3 regions of the Murimonas intestini genome follow, and region 3 is predicted to be linked to each of the others. Evidence: riboswitches for the same ligand, from Rfam matches in the RefSeq annotation. Region 3 holds a riboswitch; each other region holds the start of a gene.
What was found. Region 3 has a riboswitch for cobalamin ahead of NSB28_RS19800 (energy-coupling factor ABC transporter permease). Riboswitches for the same ligand answer to the same signal wherever they lie in the genome.

Region 1 (3,281 bases), on a different contig from region 3:
ATTTGTTCTTTTATTTCTTTATTCGTAAAAAAGGAACGCCCCAGCTCTCCTGTAAGGGCATTCTTCAGCCATTTAACATATTGTACGGGTACTGGATCATCCAGTCCCAGCCTTTCCCGCACTATATCATACTCCTTCTGGTCTATGATCTGCGTCCCGTCCGGATTGAGGATGGCCTCCACCGGATCTCCCGGGGAAGCCATTCCAAGCATAAATGCCAGCACTGAAATACCAAACAGGACAGGGACCAGCATCAGAAGCTTTTTCCCTATATATTTTAGAACTGCCATATTTTCTATTTACTTTCGTCTGCCCATTCCAGGGTCGGGATGCTCACGCCATCAAACAGGTCAGATACATAGCCTGTGACCTCTTTATTGTGGATATTTACATTCACATAATAAAGGATGGAGATCACCGGAAGCTCTTCTGCAGAAATTTCCTGGAGGCGTCCATATATCTCTGCCCTCTTCTGCTCATCCTTCTCGTTGAGTACAGTTGAAAGCAGTTCGTCAACCTCAGGATTAGAATAGTTCCAGTGGTAGCTCACATTACTGCCGCCCTCTGTTCCCATCCATCCAAAGAGAGTTGCATAGGGATCTGCGCTGTTTAAACCTGTCACTGTAATATTAAAATCATAATCGCCGGCTTTCAGCCTGTCTGTAGTAACAGCATTATCCAGCACTTCGATCGTCATATCTATACCTATTTCAGACAAGGCTGCCTGCATATATTCTGCCATTGCCTTCACCGGATAGCCGTCCACTACCCTCTGTCCCAGGATCATGGTAGTCTGAAGGCGCTGTCCCCCCAGCACTTCATCCGCCAGCTCTTTTGCCTTTTCCAGATTGTATTCACCCTGAATGTCCTTATAAAGCGGTGTCTGGTTGCTCAGAGCGCCATAGGCCGGATAGCACAGACCTGCATACAAAGTCTCATTTAACTGCTCCCTGTCGATTGCATAGCTGATCGCCTGACGCAGCCTCACGTCACCTAAATATTCTTTGGACCCGTTGACATACAGGTAATGCGTCATATGACTCTTTGTGGGCTCAATCACGAATCTGTCATCACTTTTAACCAGCTTATCTGCCGCATCAACCATGATAGCGCCATTGTCCATCAGGCCCATGATCTCTCCTGACACGAGTGCTGAATAGCGTGTCTCTGAATCAGGGATGCAGTTTACCCTGTAGCTTTTAAGCTTGCCTGGGTTTTCTCCCCAGTAGTCTTCATTTCTCACAAATGTAGCATACTGGTCCTGTACATGCTCATCAATGATATAGCGTCCTGTGCCCACGACCTGGGATGTGATCTCCCCTGTGGACGCATCAAAACAGTTAGGGCTGATCATTGGACTGCCGTAATCTCCCAGCAGGGCATCCAGCGTGGTGATCGGCTCACTGAACACAAATTTCACAGTGTAATCATCAATTTTGACCATCTCCTTAAGATTTGGAAATGACTTATCTATGCTCAGTGATGTATACGTAGATGTCAATGGTCCTGCTTTATATCTTTCAATATTTTTCATGCAGGCATCTGCATCAAATTTTACTCCGTCTGTGAATGATGCATTTTCCACCAGGTGGAATGTCCATTCAGTACAGTCATCATTTGTCTCCCAGGACTCTGCCAGCCCCGGCTCCAGCTTGTGATTGTTGTTGATGACTAATGGCTCCCATACCTGAGCGCTCAGGTTCACATAAAACGCATCTCCCTCCCCCGGGATCATATCACGCACTGATCCCAGCACCATCTCTTTTGTCTCATTCAGACTCTCCGCGGCGTCTGCCGCCCCCTCTGTGCTCTTGGCCTCACTTGTAAACCCCATAAGGCTTACTCCCAGGGCTGCTGCCATGAACAGGCCCGTCATTTTCTTCCAGCTGCGTTTCATTCTTTTTCCTCCTTCATTGTCTGTGAGTGGTTTTCCGGAAACGGGAAAGGGCACTGCCCGGCGGCAGTGCCCTTATCCATGTAAACGATTGAAGTATCACTCTTCTGTATGCTCCTGAAAAAACGCAGATCTGATACTCGCTCTTTCTATTGCTCATTTACCTGTTTTTCCCCACCGAAAACACATGTCTCTCATGCAGGGCAGGTCTCCTGGCTTAAATCGTCACTCTCTCCGCCTTCCCAGCCTTGCGGGCCAGTGGCATATTTGAAGAAAAGCATAATTATCACAGTAAAGCGGGCTGCTACAGAATTCTCACTGTATTCCCTATTAAACACCGGAATTGCCTCCGGCGTACCTCTGCATCTTTATTATTTATTTAACTTGCAGGTTTGATTTTACCACAATATAAGACAAAAAGATATTCATTTTTTTCTTAACCGGGGTATTAGAAAAACTTATGGTACTAGTCGCATGCCGCTGTCTCACTCATATTCCGCCGCTTTCGTCAGGGCGTTCTCCCAGGCATTTTTATAGTAGCTTTCCACATCATATAGTCCCTGCTTCTCAGCTTTTTCCACCATCACCGTCCAGAGTGATTCAAACTCTGTGTTATCCTTTGCATAGACCATCTGCCATGAATAGTCGCGCACGATCTCCCCGATGGCATTTATCCTTGTCTCCATCTCATCGGAAGCAGGCGGGATCATATTTACGGCTATTGTGGATTTTGCTACCATATCATTCTTATAGAGATACTCTGCCAGAGTGTCTGTTCCAAGCATTTCATTTACTTCCTTCTGCATCAGGGTGGCATTTGCATTCAGACTGGAGGGCCAATACCTGTACCCGATGGTATAGCCGTCATCCATAATGGTGGAGGCCTGCAGCCCCAGGGCGTTCAGCAGATATGTCCCGTCCTGGAAAGCGCCTCCCCACCTGACAGGCATGATGTCCTCGGCCTTATTGTTTATCACATGCCAGCCCTCCTCAGTCACCACCGGCTCCCCATCCTCATTATAATTCCATACTCCGCCTTCCGGCCCGTTGTACAGATAACGCTCCACCTCAGGATCATAGATCCAGTTCAGGAATTCACACGCCTTATCGATCTCTCTGCAGTTTTTGCTGATGGCAAAATACCAGTTCCTCCCGATTATCTGGTCAGGCGCTTCATATATCTTCATATCCCCGGCAGGCACATTCGCATACCCGTCCGGCCGCTGGGCATTGTTCACATGGCCTGACGAATCAATATTGTAAGTGCCAGACAGCCAGGAAAACCAGGAAAACATGATCCTTCCCTCACTGAACTTCTTATCCAGGCTGCTGTAGCTCTGTGTCATGGAATCCGGGTCCAGAAGCCCTCTCTGATTGGCCATGAAAT
Region 2 (3,281 bases), on a different contig from region 3:
CCATCATCCAGTAAGTAACTGTCTGAATCTTATCCTTGTCATTTACAAGATACACAATAAAATTTGAAAAAGCTGAACATACTGCGCTCAGTGCCATACCTGCAAGGAGCAGCTTGACTGAATTGGCCCTGCCCCCTACATTTGCCAGTCCCACCACAGCCACAGAAATACCAAAGGCTCCCAGAAAAGCCATGCCGCCTACTGCATTGGCCCCCAGCGCCACCCCCACTCCAAGCATAATAGAGAGGGTAGCCCCAAGCGATGCACCTGAAGAGATACCCAGCACATATGGGTCTGCCAGAGGATTCTTAACTATTGCCTGCATGATGACACCGCAGACAGAAAGTCCCATGCCCACCAGCAGCGCCAGGATCAGCCTGGGCATTCTGATATACCATACCACATCGTGTACCGGCCCTGCCCCCAGGGCCGTGCCGTCTCCAATGCCGAACAGCTTATAGAGGATGATCTCATAGACCTGCTCTATAGTCAGGCTGGAGGATCCTATAGTGACTGCTGCCAGCAGCGATACCCCAAGCGCTGCAAGCAGTACGATACATATGGTAATATAAGATGCTTTCTTCTTCATTTTTTACTCCTGGTATAATTCCGGATATAATGCTTCACCGATGGCATTCAGTCCGTCAATGGTGCGGATGCCGCTTGTGTACACATCACTTAAATTCAGAGGAAATACCTGATTATCTTTTACAGCCTTCAGGCTTGAGAAAGCAGGATCCTCTGTGATATTCTTCAGTGCCTCAGAACCTGCGCCTTCTCCGTACCCTTCCATATGTATCACGAAGATAGCATCAGGATCGAGTGCAACAAGATCTTCTTTTCCGATCTGTCCGTCAGCGTCCGCCAGCTCTCCGCCCATCTTTGTCACCATGTCGCCTGCAAGCATTGTATCACCGTATACATTGATGGAATCACCGAGGAATTCTACCACAAGCACTTTCTTCTTTTCCTTGCCTTTAGCTGCCTCTGTCACTTTGTCAACAGCGGCTTCCATCTCATCAACGATGGCCTGGGCTTTATCCTCCACGTTAAAGATCTTTCCAATTGTCAGGATATCCTGGTATTCATTCTCCACTGTCCTCTTTTCGCTGATATCATTTGAATTCAGCGCCATGTATGTATTAACGCCATTCTTATGCCAGTAATCCACGTCTCCCAGTGATTTTTCAGAGAAGGTGGACTTCCATGCCAGAATAAAATCCGGCTCCAGCATGATTGCCGCTTCTTTGCTCATAGCTGCATTGCTGTCTGTGAAATCATTAAATTCTTTATCTTCGATTTTAGCATAAGCATCCTGTAAGGAAGGTGTGATATCATCCTTAGTGACACCGATGATAGAGATAATATTATCCTCAAGCTCCAGAGCCAGCATAGTCTCCACAGAATTCTGCCATGCAGTAATAACCTTTTTAGGCGCCTCAGTAAAGGTTTCCTCTACAGGTTCTTTCTCATAATTAAACGTACTGATCGTGAGAGGATAATTAGAGGCGTTTTCATCCTCCGCTTCTGTCTCCTGCACTTCTGTGACAGTTTCCGTTGTCCCTTCAGCCGCTTCCGCCACTGTTCCATTTCCTGCACCCCAGGCTGTCAGGCCGCAGATCATTCCCGTCATTACAATTGCTACTGCTTTTTTCTTCATTTTTTCATTTCTCCTTTGAATGATTTTTATATACCACCGCAGCTGCACATCCTCCCTGAAGGTCTTATTTCACAAGAACAAAGTTTCCCTGAATAAAAAAATGCCTGCACGATCCGCAGACATTTCATTTATTCCAGCTGGCAGCACAGTATATGCAGCGTGTAAATACACGCCTTCTGCCCCCTGTGCCGGCTGTCATATATTCTTTATTGGGTGTGGATACTTTCTGCGGAAGATACCAACCTTATATTAAGCAGGTTTCCTGGCTCATGGCTCATGCGCAGCAGCATGCCTTCTCACACTTTCATGCAATGACATTTTATGCCTCTGCTCACCATTTACAGTGACCGGATCGCTTAGGATTTACACCTAATTCCCTATTACCCCACCTTGTGGGCACTTAATATCCTTTTATCAATTACTGCCAATATACTACACCATATATCTGCAAAAAGTCAACCCTCGTTTTGACTCATATGCAGATCGGACGTTATAAAGTTACTGGTCACGGAGAAACAATAACTTATTAATATACTAATCCTCCGGCTTCCTCAGCCCTCTGGTGTTCTTTTCCACCAGCTTCCTGGCTATCATGATCTGATGTCCGCATCCCAGGCACTGAAGCCTGAAATCAGCGCCGACCCTCATGATTTTCCACTCGCTGCTTCCGCAGGGATGCTGCTTTTTCAGCTTCACTATATCTCCGACTTCATAATTAAGCTTTTCCATTCCCAGCCCAGCTCCTTTACTGAAAAATATGATCTTTCGTAACTATCTTTCCCTATATCTGCCCCAATATTTCCCCGATGCTTCCCTGAACTACAAGATTGGCATACTTATCCTGGGGAGTCACAGTCTTATTAATAACTGTCAGCTTGTCCCCCTGATAATAATCCACAAGTCCTGCTGCCGGGTATACCACAAGTGAGGTGCCTCCGATAATAAGCATATCAGCCTCAGATATGTAACGTACAGCCTTGGAAAGTGTCGTATTGTCCAGCCCCTCTTCATAGAGAACCACATCAGGCTTTATTGTTCCCCCGCATTCACACTTTGGCACACCGTGTGATTCCAGCATATACTCTGCATCATAAAATTTATGGCATTTCATGCAATAATTCCTGTGGACGCTCCCATGAAGCTCCAGAACCTCCCTGCTGCCCGCCTTCTGGTGAAGGCCGTCAATATTCTGGGTAATGACAGCCTTCAGCTTGCCCTCTGCTTCCAGCTGCGCAAGCTTTTGATGGGCTGCATTTGGCTGTGCGTTCAGAACAAGCATCTTATTCCTGTAAAACCTGTAAAACTCTTCTGTGTTCCTCATAAAAAAGGTATGGCTTAAGATAGTTTCAGGCGGATAATCATACTGCTGGTGATACAGCCCGTCAGTGCTCCTAAAGTCAGGTATCCCGCTTTCCGTGGAAACTCCCGCCCCACCGAAGAATACAATATTGCTGCTGCCTTCAATCATTTCTCTCAGACGTGATACACTGTCCATAACAATATCCTCCTTTGCCTTTCCCCATCAGCCTTTATCATCAGACTTTATTTAGAATCGTAGGTTTCAATCAATTTTCCCTGCACTATAAATCTGGTGGCATCATTTCCGGTACAGGTCGACAGG
Region 3 (3,281 bases):
TCATATAACTTCTCCAATCCTTCCACACATTCCCGAAATGCCGCCTGGCTGACAGTGTCTCTGAGGCCAAAAAGCATCTTATTAACTACCTTCCCTGCAGCCGCTCCTATGCATCCCCTGAGCTTTTCCTGCATTTCCTTTTCCAGAGGAAGATCACGGATAACCTTCGTCAGACGCAGCTCTACGTCTCTGGCTGCTTCTTCTTTGATCTCCTGTATTTTGGGGATCACATCCCTGCACTCATACCATGTGTAGAATTCTTCCATCTGCTCCTCTAAGATATGATCTGCCCTGGCAATATTTGCCCTGACTTTTTCACTTTTTATATCGACCTTAAAGTAATCAATATCATATAACGTGATATTTTCAAGCTTTCCTGCTTCAGGATCTATATCTCTTGGCACTGCCAGATCCACAAGGACTACAGGATGAGACACCTGTGCCTCTCTGACACAGTGTTCCTTCAGTGTATAATTAGGGCTTGCAGTGGCACTTATCACATAGTCACATTTTGGAAACAGCTGCATCCTGTCTCCATAATCGATCCTTTTGCAATCCCTTGGAATATCTACGATACCGCTGCGGTACTGGCGCACCGTGACAGTTACATCCGCGCCCGCTTCATGCATGACAGTGGCCGTCAGCCGCCCCATCTCCCCGTTTCCTATGACCATGCAGATCTTTCCTTCAAATGTATGCCCTTCCTGCCTCAGCGTATCAAGAGCCTGGTGTATAACCGATCTGTTGGCCGTAGAAAGAGATACTTCCGTCTTGACTTTCTTGCCTGCCGTCACCGCCATCCTGAATAATACTTCAAGGACATTATCCGCCGCATACTGCTCTCTCGCCAGAGCCAGGGCATCCTTCACCTGGGTAATGATCTGATCCTCCCCCAGTATCCGTGACTCAAGTCCTGCCGCCAGACGGAAAAGATGGGCCACGGCCTCTTCCCCTTCTCTGTATACAAAATAAGACCTGTAGAAGCCTCCGTCGGGTATTTCCCTAACCTCACACAAAAGGTCAAACAGGGACCCCTGAAATTCTTCTTCACAGCTCACATAAAGCTCCATCCTGTTACATGTAGAGAGCAGGATACATCCCTCAATGCCTTCGATGCCCTTAAAGAAATCCAATGCTTCGGCACATCTTTTTTTAGTGAATGAAAAGATTGTCCTTATATCGATCCCGGCCCTGCTGTGATCGATCCCTATCATTTGAATACTCATGTAAATACCGCTCTGCCTTTCAAACTTAATCTTGTGTTACTGTTCACAGAACCGTAACAATCTTGTATCATCATAGCACAACATGTGCCAAAATCAAACAAATTTTTTAGCCCGGCAACACTCATTTCACACATTGACAATTTATGGGACAAATGATAAAATCTTATCATAATTGAGTATCGACAGGTGTCCGTTAAACGGAAGAATAGGAAAGCCGGGTTAAAAGCCCGCACGGTCACGCCGCTGTAAAGGAACAGCAGCTATCCAGATACGCCACTGTGAAAATGGGAAGGCGGGTAGCTGTGAAGAAGCCTGAGTCAGAAGACCTGCCTGCGATAAACGATTTACACCTGGTTACGAACGATGGCCGGTGTATGATACATTCCCTTAGAATAAGGGGATTTTTGTCGTATACCCGTCTGCATCCAGACGGGTTTTTTTATGTCAGCACTCAATTTCAATCAGGAGGAAGAAAGTTATGAGTAAAAAGCAAAAAAAGCTGGTCATTCTGGCCGGCGCATTCGCACTCGCCCTTGGGATCACACCTGTGGCTAATGCAATGCACATTATGGAAGGGTACCTTCCTGCAGCATTCTGTATCGCATGGGGCGTTATCTGTATTCCGTTCCTGCTGGCAGGTTTCTTTTCTATCAAAAAATCTCTGCAGGCAAACAGAAAGGCACTTACACTTCTGGCTATGTCGGGAGCCTTTATCTTTGTAATTTCATCCCTGAAAATTCCGTCTGTAACAGGCAGCTGTTCACACATGACAGGGACTGGCCTCGGCGCAATCCTCTTCGGACCGTCATCTGTAGCCATCCTCGGTATTATTGTGCTTCTTTTCCAGGCGATCCTGCTGGCCCACGGCGGACTTACTACCCTGGGCGCCAACACATTCTCTATGGCAATTGCAGGCCCATTCCTTTCCTTTGGAATCTATAAGCTCTGCATGAAGTTTAAAATCAACAAAAGAGTGAGTGTATTCCTCGCTGCCATGCTCGGTGACCTTTTTACATACTGTGTGACAAGCCTTCAGCTGGCTCTGGCACATCCTTCAGACCAGGGCGGCGTTGGCGCTTCCGCTGTGAAATTCCTTGCAGTATTCGCACCTACACAGCTTCCTCTTGCTGTGCTGGAAGGTATCCTGACCCTGATCATCATAATCGGGCTGGAATCCTTCGCTATGCCTGAGCTGAAAGCCATCGGATTTGTTAAAAAGGAGGCTAAATAATATGAGTAAGAATACAAAAACCGTCTTAATATTGATCGCAGCCGCCATTTTAATTGCCATAGTACCATTATTTGCCCTTAAGGGCGCCGAATTCGGCGGTTCAGATGATGCGGGCAGCCAGGTAGTTGAAGAAGTAAACAGCGGCTATGAGCCCTGGTTCACTCCTGTTCTGGAAACTATGCTGGGCGGGGAGCTTCCCGGGGAAGTAGAGAGCCTTATCTTCTGTATCCAGACCGGCATTGGCGTTGGCATCATGGCTTTTTGTATGGGACGCCTTGTTGAGCGCAAAAAATGGTCGAAAAAACTTGGGAAAGAACTTGAATAGTCAAAAAGGAGTACTGTCTTGATTGTTATAGATAAGCTTTGCTATTATTCCAAATTAAGATATGTCAATGCCGGTGAGAAGTTTGCCTATGCAATGGCCACACTGATTTTCTGTCTGGTCTCACGTTCGATTGCCATAGCTCTTCTCGTCCTCGCAGTAAATGGGATCCTCAATGTAAAAACAGGGGGGATCCCACTTTCCCGTTATAAAACATTAATGGCCGTCCCTCTGGCATTCTTATTCTTAAGCACCATCGCAATTATTATAAATATTTCAAAAACTCCCCTGGATGCCTTTGCCATTCCTGTTGGGAGCTATTACATTACAGGCAGCCATTCATCTATCCTGTATGGGATCCAGCTGATCCTGACCGCGCTGGCCAGTGTATCCTGCCTCTATTTCTTATCCCTGAATACTCCTATGACAGACATCATCCTTGTCCTGCACAGGCTTCACTGTCCGCTTTTGCTGCAGGAACTGATGCTCCTGATCTACCGTT

Region 1: linked by a shared signal. The riboswitch ahead of NSB28_RS23270 (ABC transporter substrate-binding protein) and the one ahead of NSB28_RS19800 (energy-coupling factor ABC transporter permease) in region 3 are both predicted to bind cobalamin.
Region 2: linked by a shared signal. The riboswitch ahead of NSB28_RS21080 (ABC transporter substrate-binding protein) and the one ahead of NSB28_RS19800 (energy-coupling factor ABC transporter permease) in region 3 are both predicted to bind cobalamin.

The regions. Positions count from the first base shown of each region.
Region 1 is NZ_JANKBI010000025.1:33,125-36,405, forward strand. It holds gene NSB28_RS23265 (ABC transporter permease) at 1-290, opposite strand, end outside; gene NSB28_RS23270 (ABC transporter substrate-binding protein) at 296-1,897, opposite strand; cobalamin riboswitch at 2,080-2,272, opposite strand; gene NSB28_RS23275 (extracellular solute-binding protein) at 2,380-3,281, opposite strand, start outside.
Region 2 is NZ_JANKBI010000019.1:108,971-112,251, forward strand. It holds gene NSB28_RS21075 (FecCD family ABC transporter permease) at 1-589, opposite strand, end outside; gene NSB28_RS21080 (ABC transporter substrate-binding protein) at 593-1,660, opposite strand; cobalamin riboswitch at 1,896-2,079, opposite strand; gene NSB28_RS21085 (DUF951 domain-containing protein) at 2,195-2,389, opposite strand; gene NSB28_RS21090 (NAD-dependent protein deacylase) at 2,442-3,155, opposite strand; gene srtB (class B sortase) at 3,203-3,281, opposite strand, start outside.
Region 3 is NZ_JANKBI010000017.1:71,205-74,485, forward strand. It holds gene hemA (glutamyl-tRNA reductase) at 1-1,226, opposite strand, end outside; gene hemC (hydroxymethylbilane synthase) at 1-4, opposite strand, end outside; cobalamin riboswitch at 1,393-1,574, shown strand; gene NSB28_RS19800 (energy-coupling factor ABC transporter permease) at 1,705-2,457, shown strand; gene NSB28_RS19805 (energy-coupling factor ABC transporter substrate-binding protein) at 2,459-2,782, shown strand; gene cbiQ (cobalt ECF transporter T component CbiQ) at 2,801-3,281, shown strand, end outside.